3 regions of the Eggerthella lenta DSM 2243 genome follow, and region 2 is predicted to be linked to each of the others. Evidence: predicted binding sites of a transcription regulator. Region 2 holds the regulator's gene; each other region holds the start of a gene.
What was found. Region 2 encodes HrcA, which represses chaperone genes, less so after heat shock. Its sites were predicted from a motif close to TNTTAGCANNCNNNNNNNNNGNNTGCTAANA; they were not measured.
Positions count from the first base shown of each region.

Region 1: a site for HrcA is predicted at 1,510-1,540, ahead of ELEN_RS14150 (co-chaperone GroES). Genes of this name have one in related genera too.
Region 3: a site for HrcA is predicted at 1,516-1,546, ahead of ELEN_RS11235 (ATP-dependent Clp protease ATP-binding subunit). Genes of this name have one in related genera too.

Region 1 is NC_013204.1:3,275,060-3,281,214, forward strand. It holds gene groL (chaperonin GroEL) at 1-964, opposite strand, end outside; gene ELEN_RS14150 (co-chaperone GroES) at 1,142-1,429, opposite strand; gene ELEN_RS14155 (response regulator transcription factor) at 1,696-2,382, opposite strand; gene ELEN_RS14160 (sensor histidine kinase) at 2,383-3,624, opposite strand; gene ELEN_RS14165 (helix-turn-helix domain-containing protein) at 3,712-5,295, opposite strand; gene ELEN_RS14170 (FAD-dependent oxidoreductase) at 5,486-6,155, shown strand, end outside.
Region 2 is NC_013204.1:1,947,975-1,954,129, forward strand. It holds gene ELEN_RS08235 (RsmE family RNA methyltransferase) at 1-148, opposite strand, end outside; gene dnaJ (molecular chaperone DnaJ) at 158-1,297, opposite strand; gene hrcA (heat-inducible transcriptional repressor HrcA) at 1,355-2,425, opposite strand; gene hemW (radical SAM family heme chaperone HemW) at 2,511-3,623, opposite strand; gene dusB (tRNA dihydrouridine synthase DusB) at 3,638-4,630, opposite strand; gene ELEN_RS08260 (hypothetical protein) at 4,635-4,829, opposite strand; gene lepA (translation elongation factor 4) at 4,848-6,155, opposite strand, start outside.
Region 3 is NC_013204.1:2,628,355-2,634,509, forward strand. It holds gene ELEN_RS11235 (ATP-dependent Clp protease ATP-binding subunit) at 1-1,471, opposite strand, end outside; gene lysS (lysine--tRNA ligase) at 1,821-3,764, opposite strand; gene greA (transcription elongation factor GreA) at 3,952-4,422, opposite strand; gene tatA (twin-arginine translocase TatA/TatE family subunit) at 4,555-4,818, opposite strand; gene ELEN_RS11255 (NHL repeat-containing protein) at 5,194-6,155, opposite strand, start outside.

The DNA.
Region 1 (6,155 bases), 1.3 Mb from region 2:
TGACCGTCTTGGCATGGCCCAGCATGTCGATGCGGGCGTCGGCCATGGTCATGCCGAAGTCCTTGTCGATGACCTGCGCGCCCGTGACGGCGGCGATGTCCTCGAGGATGCGCTTGCGGCGATCGCCGAAGCCGGGAGCCTTGATGGCGACGCAGTTGAACGTGCCGCGCAGCTTGTTCAGCAGGATGGTGGCCAGCGCTTCGCCCTCGACGTCCTCGGCAACGATGAACAGCGGACGACCGGACTTCATGATCTCCTCCAGCAGGGGCACCATGTCCTGGATGTTGGTGACCTTCTGGTCGGTGAGGAGGATGTAGGGATCGCTGAGGACGGCCTCCATCTTCTCCATGTCGGTGGCCATGTACGGCGAGATGTAGCCGCGCTCGTACTGCATGCCCTCGACGATGTCCATGTCGATGCCGAACGTCTGGCTCTCCTCGACGGAGATGGCGCCGTCCTTGCCCACGGCATCCATGGCCTCGGCGATCTTCTCGCCGATCTCGGCGTCGCCGGCGGAAATGGTGCCGACGTTCGCGATCTGCTCCTTGGTGGAGACGGGGGTGGCGTCGGCCTTGATGGCCTCGACCACAGCGTCGGTGGCCTTCTGGATGCCGCGACGGATGCCCAGGGCATCGGCGCCGGCGGTCACGTTGCGCAGGCCCTCGGACACGATGACGTCAGCCAGCAGCGTGGCCGTCGTGGTGCCGTCGCCGGCGACGTCGTTCGTCTTCACGGCCACTTCGCGAACCAGCTGGGCGCCCATGTTCTCGATGGGGTCCTCGAGCTCGACTTCCTTGGCCACGGTTACGCCGTCGTTCGTGATCAGCGGAGCACCGTAGGACTTCTCCAGCGCCACGTAACGACCCTTGGGCCCGAGCGTCACCTTGACGGCGTCGGCCAGCTTGTTGACGCCGGCAGCAAGCGCGCTGCGCGCGTCGGCTTCGAACTTAATCTCTTTAGCCATATTGCTCATATCCTTTCAACCTGACGGCTTTTCGTGGCGGCCTCCTAGCCGCTCAGAACCCGGGAGCTTTCGCACACGGCCAATAAGGCCGCTTAGCTCAAGCACCCGGAACCTTCGTGGCTATGAGCCTCACCACGAAAACCCTGCTATTACCAACGTTGAATCAACCGGCGCCTTTTATGCAAACACAGCGTAGAGGTCGTCACCGCGGAGGATCAGCACGTCCTCGCCTTCGACGTTGATCTCGGTGCCGCCGAACTTGCCGTACACGACCTTGTCGCCGACCTTCACGGGAACGGGAACGAGGTTGCCGTCCTTGTCGAGCTTGCCCTCGCCCACGGCCAGAACGGTACCGCTCTGGGGCTTTTCCTTCGCCTCCGTCGCGAGGAACAGACCCGAAGCGGTGGTCTCCTCAGCCTCGTCCTGCTTGACGATAACGCGATCACCCAGAGGTTTCAAATTCATAACGTTGCCTTCCTTTCGTCCGACGTATGCACGAACCCGTTTGTCGCATGTTCGCTATTTAACCACTCAGCAGTGGTGACTGCTAGCACTCATCGGTAACGAGTGCTAAACACTGCGTTATCATAGCATCATCAACACTGAATGCAAGGGCATTCAAAGAAATCTGAGCGCTCGTGACTGAGATTTTGCGCAATCGTCAAACGATCATCACAATTTACTCGAGTCGCCATTTGGCATGCGGCATCAGTTCGCTTGCCACCGAACGGCTACCGGATGCCTGGCCTCACGAGGCCGCCTTCGTAGGCTCGGACAACGAGCTGGGCGCGGTCGTGGGCATCGAGTTTCGCCATGATACGGGCCAGGTGCGTTTTCACCGTGGCGGGCGAGATGAACAGCTCGGAACCTATTTCGTCATTCGTGAAACCTCGCGCAACCAGGGCGAGGATCTCGCGCTCGCGGTCGGTAAGAGTGCGTAGACCGGCCGCAACGGCTGCAGCACCGCCGAGCGAAGCCGGCCGTGCAGCGACGAACGTCTCTATAAGGCGGCGCGTGATAGAGGGCTCGATGAGCGCATCGCCCTGGGCGACGACGCGCACCGCGGAAGCGATCTCGTCGGGCTCGGCATCTTTGAGCAAAAAGCCGCTGGCCCCGGCGGCCAAAGCATCGTACACGTATTCGTCCAGATCGAACGTCGTGAGGATGAGCACATGCACGTTTTCAAGCGCGGCATCGTCGCGAATGGCGCGCGTGGCCTCGATGCCGTTCATACGCGGCATCCGAATGTCCATGAGCACCACGTCGGGATGCAGCCGCGACGCCAGTTCCACCGCTTCATGGCCATCGCGCGCCTCGCCTACCACGTCGATGCCGTCGTACGACATCAGTATGAGCTTGAAACCGCTGCGGACGAGATCTTGATCGTCCGCCACCAGCACCTGCACGCGCTCTTCCACTTACGCCTCCGCTCCCTTCATCGGCAAGCAGGCAACCACGCGGAAGCCGCCGCCGGCTCGATCGCCCGCCGAAAACGTGCCGCCCAACAGGTGCACGCGCTCGGCCATGCCGGCAATGCCGTGCCCCTCTCCGTCGACAGCCTGGGGCAGCGCGCCCGATGCGGCCGCGGACGCCGAGAGCCCGCACCCGACGCCATCGTCTTCCACCACCAAACGCGCCCGTCCGTCCTCGACGGCCAGGCGGATGAGCGCCTTGTGAGCACCAGCATGGCGCACGATGTTCGTAGCAGCCTCGCGGGCGATGCCGAACAACGCCATGTCCACGTGGGCCGGCACGTCCGCACGACAGTAGGCGGCCGCGTCGAGCGTGGTTTCGATTCCGGCGTTTCCGAGGTAGGCACGCAAATCGTCCAACCGCTCGGTACCGGATGTCGGCGACGTTTCGGCCGCGTCATCGCCGCAGCGCAGCACGCCGATCATGCTGCGAATGTCAGCGAGCGCGCCTTTCGCAGTGGTGCGCACGGCGGAGATAGCCTCCTTCGCCGCGGCGGGATCGCGATCGATCATGCGCTCGGCAGCCGCCGCCTGAATGCTGACCGCCGACAGCGAATGCGCCGTGATGTCGTGGACTTCGCGCGCGATGCGCACGCGCTCCTCCTCCACACGCCGAGCCGCCTCTTCCTCGCGGGTGCGCTCGGCTTCGGCAGCGCGATCCTCGGTGGCCTTGACGTAGGCGCGATGGGTTCGATACGCATAGCCAGCCAAGCCGGCGGCCACCGCGAGCACAATATTCTGGAAACGCGTGAACAGCACCATGTTGGCCGTGGCGGCATGGGCATCGGCGAACAGAAGGCCGGCCACCGCTAGAAGTACCGCCGCGACCGTCTCGGCACGACCGCGCTCGCTGGCGATGGTGTACAGGGCGACCACCGGGCCCACGATGGTGAGCGAGAACCCGTTGAACGCGTTCTGCAAACCTAGAAACGACACGAGGCAGAACAGGAACACGGGCCACGGGAACCTACGGCGCACGACGAGCGGCAACGTGGTGACCGCCAGCGCTACGAACACCTGCACGTTAGGCACCACGTTCACCATGCCGAGATACTGGCGCAGCGCCAGATCGGGAATCACGATGGACGAAGCGGCCAACATGAGCTGCACGCAGCCGAACAGGAACGCCGCTGCCGTTACCGCGACATCGAACCCCCAATCCTTGGGACCCATCGGTCGGTTGTTCATCAGAAAGGTATCCATGACCCCATACTACGCGACCCGCCCGAGGTGCGCCATACCCCAGCCGATGTATGTTCGCCCGATGGCGACCTTTCAACGCTCCAGAAGGTCAAGCAGTTCCTGGCGCGTGTGCACGTCGAGCTTGGAATAGATGTTGCGCACATGGCTGCGCACCGTGTTCTCGGTGACGAACAGCGCGTCGGCGATGTACGCCTTCGTCCTGCCACGTGCAAGGTAGACGAGGATCTCGGCCTCACGCTCGGTCAAGCCCCCTTCCCGGGCGACGCTTGCACAGCACGCGTCAAGCGTCGAGTCGATCTCGGGCACCGAAACCGAATCGGTTCCGACCGCGCTCTCGTTCGGCGCATCGGCAGAAGCCTCTTCGGCGCGTCGTCGCTTGCGATCGCGCGAGAAGAACACGAGCGCCATGCACAGAGCATACAGCACCACGACGATGATCACGAGATAGCGCATCGTATGCTCGGCCTCGTCGCCCGGACCGCCGCCGGCGACCCCGGCCGCGTACCCCGACAACAGCGCCACGGCCAGGCATACGCGCGCGACGCCCATAGCCACGCCCATCAGCACGTAGGGCGATACCTTGCGCGTCTGTGCCGCCTCGGCGATAAGATAGGTGATGAGCAGCGCGACGAAGTAGTAGCTGCCGAGCAACAGCATGGAGAACACCAGGTTGTAGCGCTCGCTGAGAAACGGCAGGAACACCAGCATGGCCGCGAGCACGGGCATGACCACACGCGATACCGTGGACACCTTGGGGATGCGATGCGCAACGAACACGATGAAGCAGAACACGACGATTGCGCCCACAATGGCCGCAGCCGACACGGCTCCCGAGCCCTCGAAATCGATGGATCCCGCCAGCATGAAGCTGTTGAGCAACCCGATGACGGCTTCCAGCACGAAAAACGCCACCAGCGAGTCGCCCAACTCCAAAAATGCATCGCGATACGCGCCCCAACGAGCCCGCAAGGAAGTTTTCGAAGAAAGCGCTTCGGCAGGTTCGGCGGATACCGTTTCGGCGATCGGCCGTTCGTTATGCGTTTCCACCTCGCAGGAAGCGGCTCGCAACCGACGGCGCACAAACCACGCGCACAGACCCGAGACGAGCAGCAAAACGCAGCTCGAACGCATCTGGACGTCTCCGGGCAACGGAGATAGCACCGAGGAAACCACCACGTTCAGCAACATGCCGAGCGCAATCTGCACCACGATGGAGCTGGGCCGGCTCGCCGAGAGCACCTCGATCCAGAACAGCGACAGCATGACGCTGCCCGCACCGTACAGCAAGCCGGGAACCAGCAGCGCTAGATCAGGCGGCAGCGACAAGATCACGCCCAGCAACGCAGCGAGGTTCCCCGCCAACAACAATGCCGTCGGCAGCACGTATGGCATGGTGTTCGCCTTGAGACGCCCCGTCCAGGCAAGGGTGACAGCGACGGCCGAGCACACGATGATGGAACATGCCACCACTACGTTGAAGAACAGATCGGGCACGAACATGAAGGGCGCCTTCACGAACGCGTATGCGGAGAGGTAGACGTTCGAATTCACGCCGCGATACAATCCGAAACCCAAAATGACCACGGCTGAGTATACAGCGGGATGAGCCCACGCGCGCGACGGCTGTTTTTGTCTGTTCCCTCCCGTTTCCCTCATAGGGGCATCATACCGGAAACGTCGGAAGCGCACGAAGCAAACATGCAGGATTCCGGCCTTCCACAGCAATTTAGTCCGAAACGGACGGTGACGATTCCCCAGATCGAACGTAGGGTGAACCAGTCGTCGCTCAACCGCGACGCAAAGGAGCCATCATGCGACAACAGGGAGGAACAGTATGGAATCAGCAATGAATCGCCGCAATTTCCTGAAGGCAGCCATCGCCTCGGGTGCGGTTATCGCCGCAGGCGGCGCACTGGCAGGATGCTCGCCGAACGGCGGCTCGACCGGCGGATCCGGCGAGGCCGAACAGGTGGTTGGCACCGCCCCCGTCTCGTTCAGCGAAGAAACCGACGTTCTCATTCTGGGCACGGGCATCGCCGGCATGTCGGCAGCCATGGATCCGGTCGAAGCCGGCCATAAAGTGATGCTCGTGGACAAGCTCGACCGCGTGGGCGGAGAGAGCTTCATCGCTTGCGGCGTCATGAACGTCGTTGGATCAAAAATGCAAAAAGACGCCGGCATCGAGGGCGACCCCGAGCAAATGTGGGAGAAGTTCCTGCCCGTGCTCGAGAAAAAGGGCGAGACCGACGACATGGACTACAAGCACAACGTCTACGTCTACCAAACCGAATGGGCGAACCGCGTGGCCGCCGACTACGGTTCGGTGTTCCAACCCATCACCGACTACATGAACACGGGCGCGCCCACGTCCATGCTGTTGCCCGGCAACGGCATCGGCGACATGCAGGCGGTGCTGACGCCGCTGCAGAAGGGCTTGGAGCAGAAAGGCGCCACGTACAAGCTGAACCTGCGCGCCACGAACTTCATCGTGGACGGAGAGGGAGCGCCCATCGGCG
Region 2 (6,155 bases):
CGGCGTCCACCACCGCGATATGCTCGCCCGGCGCAAGCCGCAGCACGCGGGCGTGCTTCGCGTCGTCCGGCGACAAACGCAGCGGGAAAGTCGGCGCCCCCTCGTCGGCAAGCACCTGGTCGTGCAGGTAGAAATGCTGCAGGGACATGGCGACCCGCTAGTTGAACGCGTCGCGGAGCTTCTGAAGCGGGGTGCGCTCGTCGGCCACGTCCTCGCCCAGCTCCTCGGCCAGCTTCTCCAGCAGCTCGCGCTGCTTCTTCGTCACCTTCTTGGGCACCACGACGTTCACGTGCACGTACATGTCGCCGCGCGACTCGCTGCGGAACTTCGGCATGCCGAAGCCCTTCACGCGAACCACCTGCTCGTTCTGGCAGCCTTCGGGAATGCGCACCTGCACCTTCTCGTCCTCGAAGATGCCGTCGATCTCGATCTCGGCGCCGAGGGTGGCCTGCACGATGGAAACGTTCGCGCGCGCATGCAGGTTGTCGCCGTCGCGCTCGAAGAACTCGTGCGGCTGGATGCGGCACGTGACGATGAGGTCGCCCGGGCGGGCGCCGTGCATGCCGGCCTCGCCGAAACCGGACAGGCGCAGCTGCTGGGCGTCGCGAATGCCCACGGGCACCTCGACGGTGACGCGCTGGCGGTCGGGCACGCGGCCCTGCCCCTCGCACTCGGGGCACGGGTTCTCGATGGTGTGGCCGGTGCCGCCGCAGGTCTTGCACGTGGTGGCCGTCTGCATGTCGCCGAGGAAGGTGTGCTGGATGGTGACCACGCGGCCCTGGCCGTGGCAATCGGGGCAGGTGATCTCGCGACCGTCGGGGCCGAGGCCCGACCCTTCGCAGTCGGGGCACGGCGCCAGGCGATCGTACACGATCTCCTTCTTGGCGCCCGCGGCCACTTCCTCCAGCGTCAGGCGCAGGCCCACGCCCATGTCACGGCCTTCCTTGCGCATAGGCGCGCGGCCGGCGGCCTGCCCGCCGAAGAAGGAGCTGAAGATGTCGCCCATGCCGAACCCGCCGCCGAACAGGTCCTCGAAGTCGACGTAGCCGCCGCCTCCGTAGGGGCTGCCGCCGCCGGCCGCGCCGGGAACCGTGCCGAAGCGATCGTATGCGCTGCGCTTCTGCGCGTCGGACAGCACGTCGTAGGCCTCGTTCAGCTCTTTGAACTGGTCCTCGGCATCGGGCGCCTTGTTCACGTCCGGGTGAAGCTCGCGCGCGCGCCGACGGAACGCCTTCTTGATCTCGTCTTCGGTCGCCTCGCGGGACACGCCCAGAACTTCGTACAGATCCTTCGCCATTGTACGCTCGTTACCTTTCCTCATAGACGGCGCAGGACGCGCCGCCTCCCATGTCGTTTACACGTCCTCCAGCGCCGCGCTCGCGATGCGCACCGCCTGTATAACCTTGGAATAATCCATGCGCGTGGGACCCACCACGGCGACGACCCCCGCCGACGCGCCTCGCCCGTAGCGGCTGGCCACCACCGACACGCCCGCTAGCGCAGCCGCGTCGTTCTCGCGTCCGATGCGCACGCTGGGCGCGCCCGAGCCCTGCCGGGCGGCATCGTCGAGGATTTGCAGCAGCACCGTGTCGTCCTCGAGCACCTGCATGACGGGCAGCAGCGCCTGGGACTGGCTGAACTCGGGCTTCGTCAGAAGCGAGCTCACGCCGAGGCGATGCGTGCGCGACGCGTCGCCTTCCTGCAAACACGACAGCACTTCGTCCAGCGCCATGCGCACGAGCGGGTCGCGGAACGCCTCCGCCATGCCCTCGCCCAGGCCGTCCTCGATCTCCTGAAGCGACTTGCCGCCCATCACCTCGGCGAGGAAGCGCTGCACGCGCGCCAGCTCGTCGGGCGACACCTCCTCGGCGAAGTCCATCTGGCGGTTGAACACCTGGCCGTCCTCGGTGACCAACACCACGAGGGCGCGGTACGGCGACAGCGAGATGAGGGACAGCTGCTTGATGTGCAGGTTCAGCACCGACGGAGCCAGCACGATGGACAGGCAGTCGGTAAGGCGCGTGAGAGCCGACGACGTCTGCTCCAGGAGCGCGTCCAGCTCGCTTGCGCTGCGGCGCAGCTGGTCCACCACAGGCCGGTAGCGCTCGTCGTCGCCGGCAAGATCGGACGCCAGCAGGTTGTCGACGAACGCACGGTAGCCGAAGTCGGTCGGAATGCGCCCGGCGGACGTGTGCGGCTGCGTGATGTAGCCGCCGTCCTCGAGGACGGACAGCTCGTTGCGCACCGTGGCCGGGCTGACGCCCAACTGGTAGCGCTCCGTCAACGTGCGCGACCCCACGGGTAGGGCGCGCGCGACGTATTCTTCGATGAGGGCGCTCAGCACCCGTTGCCTTCGATCCGAAAGCACGCTCCTCCACCTACCTCTCTCGCCAGTCGGCTTACCTGAACCATAGTAACGCATCATATTAGCAGCCGAAAGCCGAGAGTGCTAACAACAGGCGGAAATTATGGAGAAACTCGACGGGAGACGCACAAGGAGCGGGCGCGCGTCAGTCGGCCAGATCGAATAGGGCGCCGTACAGCTCGTTGCCGCAGAGCCAGCCGCGCTCGGTGGGCCGCCAGCGGCCGCCTTCGTGCTCGACGAGCCCCTGCCGCTCCAAGTCGGCCAGCACCGTCGTCGCCTCGGGCAGCAACTCCGCGGCGCGGGCGGCGTGCTCGTCGGACACGCCCGCGGTCATGCGCATGCCCAGCATAAGGTTCTCGGCGGCCATCTGGCGCGGGTCGAGGTCGTCGGTCACCTGGCCGTCCTTCACCCGCATGCGACGCTGCGCGTTCTGCGTCATCGTGGCAGCCGAACGGCCCAGACCCAGGTAGGGCACGCCCGTCCAGTACGCGATGTTGTGGCGGCATGCAAAGCCGGGGCGGGCGTAGCTGGCCACCTCGTAGCGCTCGAAGCCCTCCGAATCCAGCACGCGCGCGGCGATCTGCATGTGCGCGGCCTCCACGTCGTCGTCGGGCTCCTCCAGCTCGCCCGCCAGCACCGCGGCGTCGAAGGGCGTGTGCGGCTCGATGGTCAGCGGGTACACGCTCACGTGCGTCGCGCCGAGGCGCACGGCCTCGCGCACGCTCGCCTCGAAGCCCTCCGCGCTCTGGCCGGGGATGCCGCACATGAGATCGACGCTCACGTTCTCGAACCGGGTGCGGGCCGCCTCGATGGCACGGCGGGCGTCATCGGAGGAATGCGCGCGGCCGAGCGTGCGCAGAACGTCGTCGTCGAAGCTCTGCACGCCGATGGACAGACGGTTCACGCCGAGCGCCCAGATGTCGCGCACCATGCGCTCGGTGAGGCTCTCGGGATTCGCCTCCATCGTGCATTCTACCTCGTCGGTGAGGTGCATCGACAGCGACAGCGTGTACAGCAGCATCGACAGGCCCGCCAGCCCCACATGGCTGGGCGTGCCGCCGCCGAGGTACACCGTCTCGACCGCCCCCAGCTCGCCTTCCTTAGCCTTGCGGCGGATCTGAAGGCTGAGATCCTCCACGTACGCTTCGATCTCGGGCGCGCCGGCGGGCACGGCCGCCGTGGCGAAGTCGCAGTAGGCGCACCGCTTCACGCAGAACGGAAGATGCAGGTACAGCGCCTTGTACGGATCGTGCGGCATGAGCGCCTCTCTTCTCACTCGTGGGCGGCGGCATGCTCCCTCGCGCATGCCAGCAGCTCGTCGAACACCTCGTCGAAATCCTCCACGGACACGCAGCCGTTGATCCTGCCGCGCGCGGCGGCGGCGCCGGGCAGCCCCGCCAGGTACCACATAGCGTGCTTGCGCATGCGCACGATGTTCCTGCCTTCACGCGCGCTGAGCAGCCGCGCGTGGCGGCGCGCGAGCGCGATGCGCTCCTCCACGGTGGGCCCGTCAGGCTCCGGCTCGCCCGCAAGCGCAGCCTTGGCCTGGGCGAACAGCCAAGGGTTTCCCTCGGCGGCACGCGCGATCATCACGGCGTCGCAGCCGGTGCGCTCCGTGATGGCCACGGCGTCGGCGCCGCTTCTCACGTCGCCGTTGCCCACGACGGGCACGCTCACGGCCTCCTTCACCCGCGCGATAGCGCCCCACTCGGCGCGCCCGCGGTACAGCTGCTCGGCATAGCGCCCGTGCACGGCTATGGCGCAGGCGCCCGCGTCCTCCATCCTCCGAGCGAACTCGGGGGCGGTTTCGTCGCCCTCGGCCCACCCTCGACGGAACTTCACCGTGACGGGGCGGCTCACCGCTGCGCGCACCGCGCGCACGATGGAGGCGGCCAGCGCCGGATCCTTCATGAGCGCCGAGCCGTCGCCCTTCGACACGATCTTTCTGGCCGGACAGCCCATGTTGATGTCGAGGTAGGCCAGCGACTGCCCCATCTCGCGCTCGATCCACGCAGCTTGGGCGGCCATCGTGTCGGGCTCGTGGCCGAACAGCTGCACGGCCACCTGGTCCTCCCCCGGCGCGAGGCGCAGCAGATGCCGCGTCTTCTCGTTCGCGTAGGAAAGACCCTTGGCCGACACCATCTCGGTGTAGGTGAGGTCGGCGCCCTGCTCGCGGCAGAGCGTGCGGAACGCCTCGTCGCTCACGCCCGCCATGGGGGCGAGCAGCAGACGGCGGCTCCGGAAGAACGCGTGCATATCCTCCATGGCGCTACGAAGCCATGATCTCGGCCATGTTGACCAAGACGAACCCCAGCAGCACTACGATGCCCACGACGGCGATCAAACAACCGCAGCCCAGCGCGAGCTTGGTGCCGCCCGACGTGGCGGCGCGCATCTCGTCCTTCGCGGCCTTCTTCTCGTCGAACGGGTCGTCCAGCCAATCGAAATCGTCTTTGCGTGCCATGCTCTCAACCTATCTGCATCAGTCGTCCACCTTCAGGATGGCCATGAACGCCTCCTGCGGAACTTCCACGTTGCCGATGTTCTTCATGCGCTTCTTGCCGGCCTTCTGCTTTTCCAGCAGCTTGCGCTTGCGGCTGATGTCGCCGCCGTAGCACTTCGCCAGCACGTCCTTGCGCTTCGCCTTCACCGTCTCGCGCGCCAGCACGCGCCCGCCGATGGCTGCCTGGATGGGCACCTCGAACATCTGGCGCGGAATGATCTCCTTGAGTTTCTCCGTCAGCACGCGTCCGCGATCGTACGCCTTGTCCTTGTGCACGATGAACGACAGCGCGTCGATGGGCTTGCCCGAAAGCAGTATGTCCAGCTTCACCAGCTTCGAGGGCTTGTAGTCGTCGAAGTCGTAGTCGAGCGAGGCGTAGCCCTTCGTGTTCGACTTAAGCTTATCGAAATAGTCCATGATAAGCTCCGACAACGGGATCTCCCACAGCATCTCCACCGTCGTGGGAGACAGATAGTTCATGGTGACGAAGGTGCCGCGCCGTGCCGTGGTCAGCTCCATGACCGCGCCCACGTAGTCGGGCGGAATGAGGATCTTCGCCTTGAGATAGGGTTCCTCGATGCGATCGATCTCGCCGGGATCGGGCATCTCCTGGGGCGAGTGCAGCGAAATCATCTCGCCGCCCTGGCGGTACACGTGGTATTCCACGCTTGGCGCCGTTGCCAGAAGGTCGAGGTCGAACTCGCGCTCGAGGCGCTCCTTGATGACCTCCATGTGCAGCAGGCCTAAAAAGCCCACGCGGAAGCCGAAGCCCAGCGCGTGCGACTTCTCCGGCTCCCAAGCCAGCGCCGGGTCGTTGAGCGACAGCTTCTCGAGCGCCTCCTTCAGAGGCTCGTACTGGTCGCCGTCGAGGGGGAACAGGCCCGTGTACACCATGGGCTTGGCGTCGCGGTATCCCGGCAGCGGCTCATCCACGCCGCCGCGCACGGCGGTGATGGTATCGCCCACCTTCACCTGGCGCACGTCCTTCAGGCCGGTGACCAGGTAGCCCACCTCGCCCACCGACAGCTCCGGCAGCGGCGTCTCGGCCGGGCGGCGTGCTCCCACCTCTTCCACCAGCACCTCGGTACCGGTGGCCATCATGAGCACCCTGTCGCCCTTCTTCACGGCGCCGTCCACCACGCGCACGAGCGCCACCACGCCGCGGTACGGATCGAAGTACGAATCGAAGATGAGCGCGCGCAAGGGGGCGTCGGCGTCCCCGACGGGCGCGGGAATGTTGTACACCACGGCCTCCAGCAGATCGTGCACGCCCTCGCCCGTTTTGCC
Region 3 (6,155 bases), 680 kb from region 2:
GCACGCCCGTGGTCATGGACACCACGTCGGCGATGTCCTCCACCGTCACCTGATGCACGGACTTCTGGGCGTCCTCTTCCCACTTCTTCTCGGCTTCGATGCGCTTGGCCTTGAGCTCGGACTCCTGGTCGCGCAGCTGAGCGGCGCGCTCGAAATCTTGGGAAGCGATGGCCGAATCCTTTTCGCCGCGAATAGTGCGCAGCTCGTCGTCGAGCTCGCGCAGCTCCTTCGGCAGCGTCATGTTGCGGATGCGCATGCGCGCTCCCGCCTCGTCCAGCACGTCGATGGCCTTGTCGGGCAGAAAGCGATCCTGGATGTAGCGGTTCGATAGGTTCACGGCCGCCTGCAGCGCCTCGTCGGTGAAGTGCACCTGATGATGCGCCTCGTAGCGGTCGCGCAGACCCTCCATGATGCGCATGGCCTGCTCCTCGTTCGGCTCGCCCACGGTGATGGGCTGGAAGCGCCGCTCGAGCGCGGAATCTTTCTCGAGATGCTTGCGGTACTCGTCGATGGTGGTGGCGCCGATCACCTGGATCTCGCCGCGGGACAGCGGAGGCTTCAAGATGGCGGCGGCGTCAATGGAACCCTCGGCCGAACCCGCGCCGATGAGCGTGTGCATCTCGTCGATGAACAGGATGATATCGCCCGCGTCCATCACCTCCTTGATGCACTTCTTCAGGCGCTCCTCGAACTCGCCGCGGTACTTCGACCCGGCCACGAGCGCGCTCACGTCGAGCGTGAACAGGCGCTTGCCGCGCAGGATGTCGGGCACCTGGTTCGACACGATGAGCTGCGCCAGGCCCTCGGCCACGGCGGTCTTGCCCACGCCCGGCTCGCCGATGAGCAGCGGGTTGTTCTTCTGGCGTCGGCTGAGCACCTGCATGACGCGCTCGATCTCGCCGGCGCGGCCGATAACCGGGTCCAGCTTGCCGTCGCGCGCCTTCTGCGTGAGGTCGGTGCCGAACTCCTTCAGCACGCTGTCGGACGTGTTGCCGTTCGGATCGAACGGGTTGCGCCCGGCGTAGACGGGGCTCTGCCCCACCAGGTCGTTCAGCGCGCTGCGCACGTCGTCGCCCGACACGCCGAGACGCGTGAGCACTTCGAGCGCGGTGCCGTCGCCCTCGCGGACGATGCCCAGCAGCAGATGCTCGGTGGAGATGTACGATTGCCCCATCTGCATGGCCTCGCGCAGGCTGTTCTCCAGCACGCGCTTGACGCGGGGCGTGAAGGACAGATGCCCCGACACGTCGGTGTCCTCGTCGATGGCCACCACCTGGCGGATGGCCTGCACGACGGCATCGTACTTCACGTTGAGACGATCGAGGGCCTGGGCGGCCAGACCGTCCTTCTCCTGTATGAGGCCGAGCAGGATGTGCTCGGTGCCCACGTAGGGCTGATGAAGCGAGCGAGCCTCGTCCTGAGCCAGGACGAGCACCTTGCGCGCTTTGTCGGTGAATTTCTCGAATGACATGCTAGCCTCTATTCTCGCAGAGTCTATCGTATGGTTCCGTGCCATCTTAGCACTCTTGTATTGAGAGTGCCAATACCGCATATGACCGCACACGGCTGCTCCACAAGCGCCGACGGACGGCCCGCTATCCATCCTACCATGTCCGCCGCCCGCATGAGCCCCTGCCCCACTATGCCTCCAAACGTGCTCGCTTCTGACAAAGACCCGAAACGTGCGTGGGCGATTGAAAGCTCGGAGACGCGTGCAAGCGCGACGACGTGCGGCGCAGCGCAGGCCTCCGAACCGCGGAAAGGCCGCTTGCGCGGCATATGCGCAAGCGGCCTTTCGGAAGCGATTATGCGGCGGCGCTTTAGTACAGCTTGGCGCCGGCGGGGATGTGGTCGTCAACCATCAGGAGGTTCAGGCGCTCTTCGCCCTCCTCCTCATGGATGGCCGACAGCAGCATGCCGCACGATTCCACGCCCATCATCTTGCGCGGCGGCAGGTTCGTGATGGCGATGAGCGTGCGGCCCACCAGCTCTTCCGGCTCGTAATAGGCGTGGATGCCGGACAGGATGACGCGATCGGAGCCCGTGCCGTCGTCGAGCGTGAACTGCAGCAGCTTCTTGCTCTTGGGAACGGCAACGCACTCCTTCACCTTCACGGCACGAAAATCGGACTTGCTGAACGTGTCGAAGTCGACCTCGTCCTGGAACAGGGGCTCGACGACCACCTTCGAGAAGTCGATGGGCGCCTCGGCAACTGCGGGAGCCGCAGCGGCAGGCGCGGCAGCGCGCGGACGCCCGCCGGCCGGAGCCTCGTCCCTCATGTGGGGGAACAGCAGCACGTCGCGGATGGACGGGGCGTCGGTGAGCAGCATGACCAGACGGTCGATGCCGATGCCGCAGCCGCCCGCCGGGGGCATGCCGTACTCGAGGGCGCGCACGTAGTCGTCGTCGTAGCCCATGGCCTCGTCGTCGCCGAGGTCCTTCGCCTCCACCTGCGCGCGGAAGCGCTCGGCCTGGTCGACCGGATCGTTCAGCTCGCCGAAGGCGTTGGCGTACTCGTGGCCGCAGATGAACAGCTCGAAGCGCTCGGTCAGGTTCGGATCGCCCGCCAGCTTCTTGGCAAGCGGCGACACCTCGATGGGATGCTCGGTGACGAAGGTGGGCTGGATGAGCTTCTCCTCGGCCACCGCCTCGAAGATCTCGGCGATGAGCTTGCCCTTACCCCATGCGGCTTCGGCGTGGCCGCCGTTGCGCTCGAGGATATCCACCAGCTCGTCGCGCGTGCGCTGGAAGCTGACATCCTCGCCGGCTCCTTCGCTGGCCAGCTCGATCATGGTGGCGCGGCGCCACGATCCGCTGAGATCCACCTGATGGCCCTGATACTCCACCTGCAGCGTGCCGCACGAGGCAAGCGCCGCCGCCTGGATGACGCCCTGCGTGAGCTCCATCATGCCTTCGAGGTCGCTGAACGCCTGGTAGAACTCCATGGTGGTGAACTCGGGGTTATGATACGGATCCATGCCCTCGTTGCGGAACTGGCGCCCGATCTCGAAGACCTTCTCGAAGCCGCCCACCAGCAAGCGCTTGAGATGCAGCTCGGTGGCGATGCGCAGGTAGAAGTCCTTGTCCAGCGCGTTGTGGTGCGTGACGAAGGGACGCGCGTTCGCGCCGCCGAGGATGGGGTGCAGGATGGGCGTCTCCACCTCGTAGTAGCCGTGATCCTCCATGTAGCGGCGGATGGCGGAAACCACCTTGAAGCGCTTCTCGAACGTGTCGCGCACCTCGCGGTTCATGACGAGGTCGACATAGCGCTGGCGATAGCGCGTCTCCTTGTCGGCCAAGCCGTGGAACTTCTCCGGCAGGGGGCGCAGCGACTTGCTGAGCAGCTCGAACGATGCCACGGACACGGACAGCTGCCCGCGCTTCGTGCGCATCATCGTGCCCTCGACGCCGATCCAGTCGCCCACGTCCAGGTCCTTGAGCTCGGCGAACGCGTCCTCGCCCAGCGCGTTGATGCGGCAGAACAGCTGCATGTCGCCCGTGGAGTCGCGCAGCTCGAGGAAAGCCAGCTTGCCCTGATCGCGCTTCGCCATGACGCGGCCGGCGACCTTCACCTCGTCCTCGGTGGACGCGCCGTCCTCGAGGTCGGCGTACTGTTCGGCCAGGTCGGCCAGGTGGTGCGAGTACGCGAACGCATGGCCGTACGGGTCCTTGCCCGCTGCCATCAGCGCCTCGCGCTTAGCGCGGCGCACGGCGATGGGGTCGTCTTCGATGATCTGCTCGGTGGTGTCGATGGTATCGCTCATTGATTGTCCTCGAAATCACGGGTTGGCGTAGTAAGTCAGCGAGAGGCGCCCTGGTGCCCGAGATCGTGGGGAGGGCGAGGGCGAAGCGTACTTCGGTACGCGAGTCCCTCGGCCTCGCCGCGAGATCGGGTGCAAGGGCGTCTCGCAGCGTCGGCAAGTTGCGCCGTTCGCAGAACGGCGCAACTCACTAGTGTTCCAGCTTGAGAATGGTCATGGTGATCTTGCGGCCGGTGGGACCCGTGGTCTCCACCACGTCGCCCTTCTTGTGGCCCAGCAGCACCGAACCCACCGGGGACTCGTTGGAGATCTTGCCGGCGGCGGCATCGCTCTCGGCGCCGCCCACGATAGTGAACACGCGCTCGCGCCCACCCATGTCGACCGTCACCGTCGAGCCGATGTGCACGCTGTTCGAGCGCTTCGGGGTGTTGACCACCGTCGCCTCGGAAAGGATGCGGCTGATCTCGGCAATACGCGCCTCCATCATGCCCTGCTCGTTCTTGGCGTCGTCGTACTCGGAGTTCTCCGAGATGTCGCCGAACTCGCGCGCCACCTTGATGCGCTCGCCGATCTCGGCGCGTTTCTCGGTTTCCAGGAAGTGGAGTTCTTCCTCGAGCTTGTCCTTGCCTTCTTGCGTGAGAATGAAATTGCCGTCTGCCATGAATGCTCACCTGTCCATTTACAAAAACATGCACGCTCGTCCGCAAGCGTGCTACCGGTACCTGATATGAAAAAAGCGGTATGTGCAGAGCGCCGAGCGACTGCACATACCGCGAACCAGACGAATGTAAAACTACTCGGCTTTCTTCTTAGCCGCGGTGGTGGTCTTCTTGGCCGCGGTCGTCTTCTTGACGGGCTCCTCGACCTCTTCGATCACTTCTTCCTCGTCATCGGCCTCGACGATGTTCTTATCGCCGCCGCCCATGCCTTCGCGCAGGTTCTTGACGGTCTTGCCGATGGCGCCGCCGAGCTTCGGGAGGTTCTTCGGCCCGAAGATGAGCAGGATTACCGCGAGAATGATGAGAAGCTCAGGCATTCCCATTCCCAGGATTTTCATACGTTCCTCCAAATTGCTCGTGCGAAGCGCTTCTGCGACCTCGCTCCCCCTGACGCAGCCAGGGTCACATGCCTATGCAAAAAAGGGATGTTCCCCATCCCCTTTAGCAACCAAATAACTGCTTTCGCAGCGACGGTTATGATAGCACAATGTTACAGAAGGTAAAAGAAAATGCAGCGATAATCCCCTTTCCACGCCTTCTCCACTGATATGCCCCGCCCCGCCTTCGCCATGGCGAGAAGCCTTTGCCGTAGAGCACAGCCAACCGGACGAGACGCGGTCATCAACCAATTGAATCCATTTTGAACCCCGTTTTGAAACCGCTATTCGGTCGGAGACCACCGACCCTATGCAGAAATCTTGAGTATCGAGGCCCTACTTCGCAGAGAACAGCCCCGAAAGATAGCTATAACTACCGGGCATTTTATCAATCGGCTTGCTTCCGATGAGCTCTACGCTTTCGGCATTGTATTGGTATATCGCCCAATCTCCGAGCACGTATATCGACCCTTCAGTCACAACCATTTGCATCGCTTCGTGCTCGAAAGCATGCTCTTCGATAGCCCCCGTCTCTAGATCCACGATGCTCAGCGCGCTATCGTCTTGACCTTGAACGACATTGTAGTGGGCAATGTAAAGCTTGCCGTCCGCGATAGCCACGCTTGAAGGACCGCCCTTGCTCAATGGAATGAAGCTCAACGTGTTGCCTTCGGTGTCGAGTACGCCAATCTGTCTTTCCACAAGGCCAACGCTGCAGAAATAGATTTTGCCTTCATGCACAACCGCCCGGTAGGCGTCCGCAACCCTATAGGCGTTCGAATCATAGGTGCTGCAATCGATTGATTCTTTGAGGGCCAAGTCTTCGTCGTAGCAATAAATCATCGAAGAGTCGTCATCGAGAGACAATGCGAAAGCATACAGACTGTCTTCGCACCAAACGATTTTCGATACACAAACCCCCTCGATAGCTATCTTCGACACGTCCCCGTTGTCGATTCGGCAGCGGTTTATATAAGACGAATCGCAGGTGAAGACGTACTCATCGTTCACGGCCACATCATTCATGCCCGATCGACCGATAGCGTGTGTTTTGGATGCAAGGGAAGCTACATCGACCTGAAGGACGGCCTCGCCGTCTCTAACCTTAGACCTTCCTTGGGGAATAACAAAAAGACTGCCCTGGTAAACCAGGGGATTGTGAAAAACGTCACCCAAGTTCGCATAGCGCAGCGGAAGCTGCGCCACCTCGTTCAACTCCCCATCGTAGAAGACGATCCTGCTCGTTTCATCCGTCCCTCGCGTTTCGATGATGCCGATAGAGGCGTCGACGGGCGCAA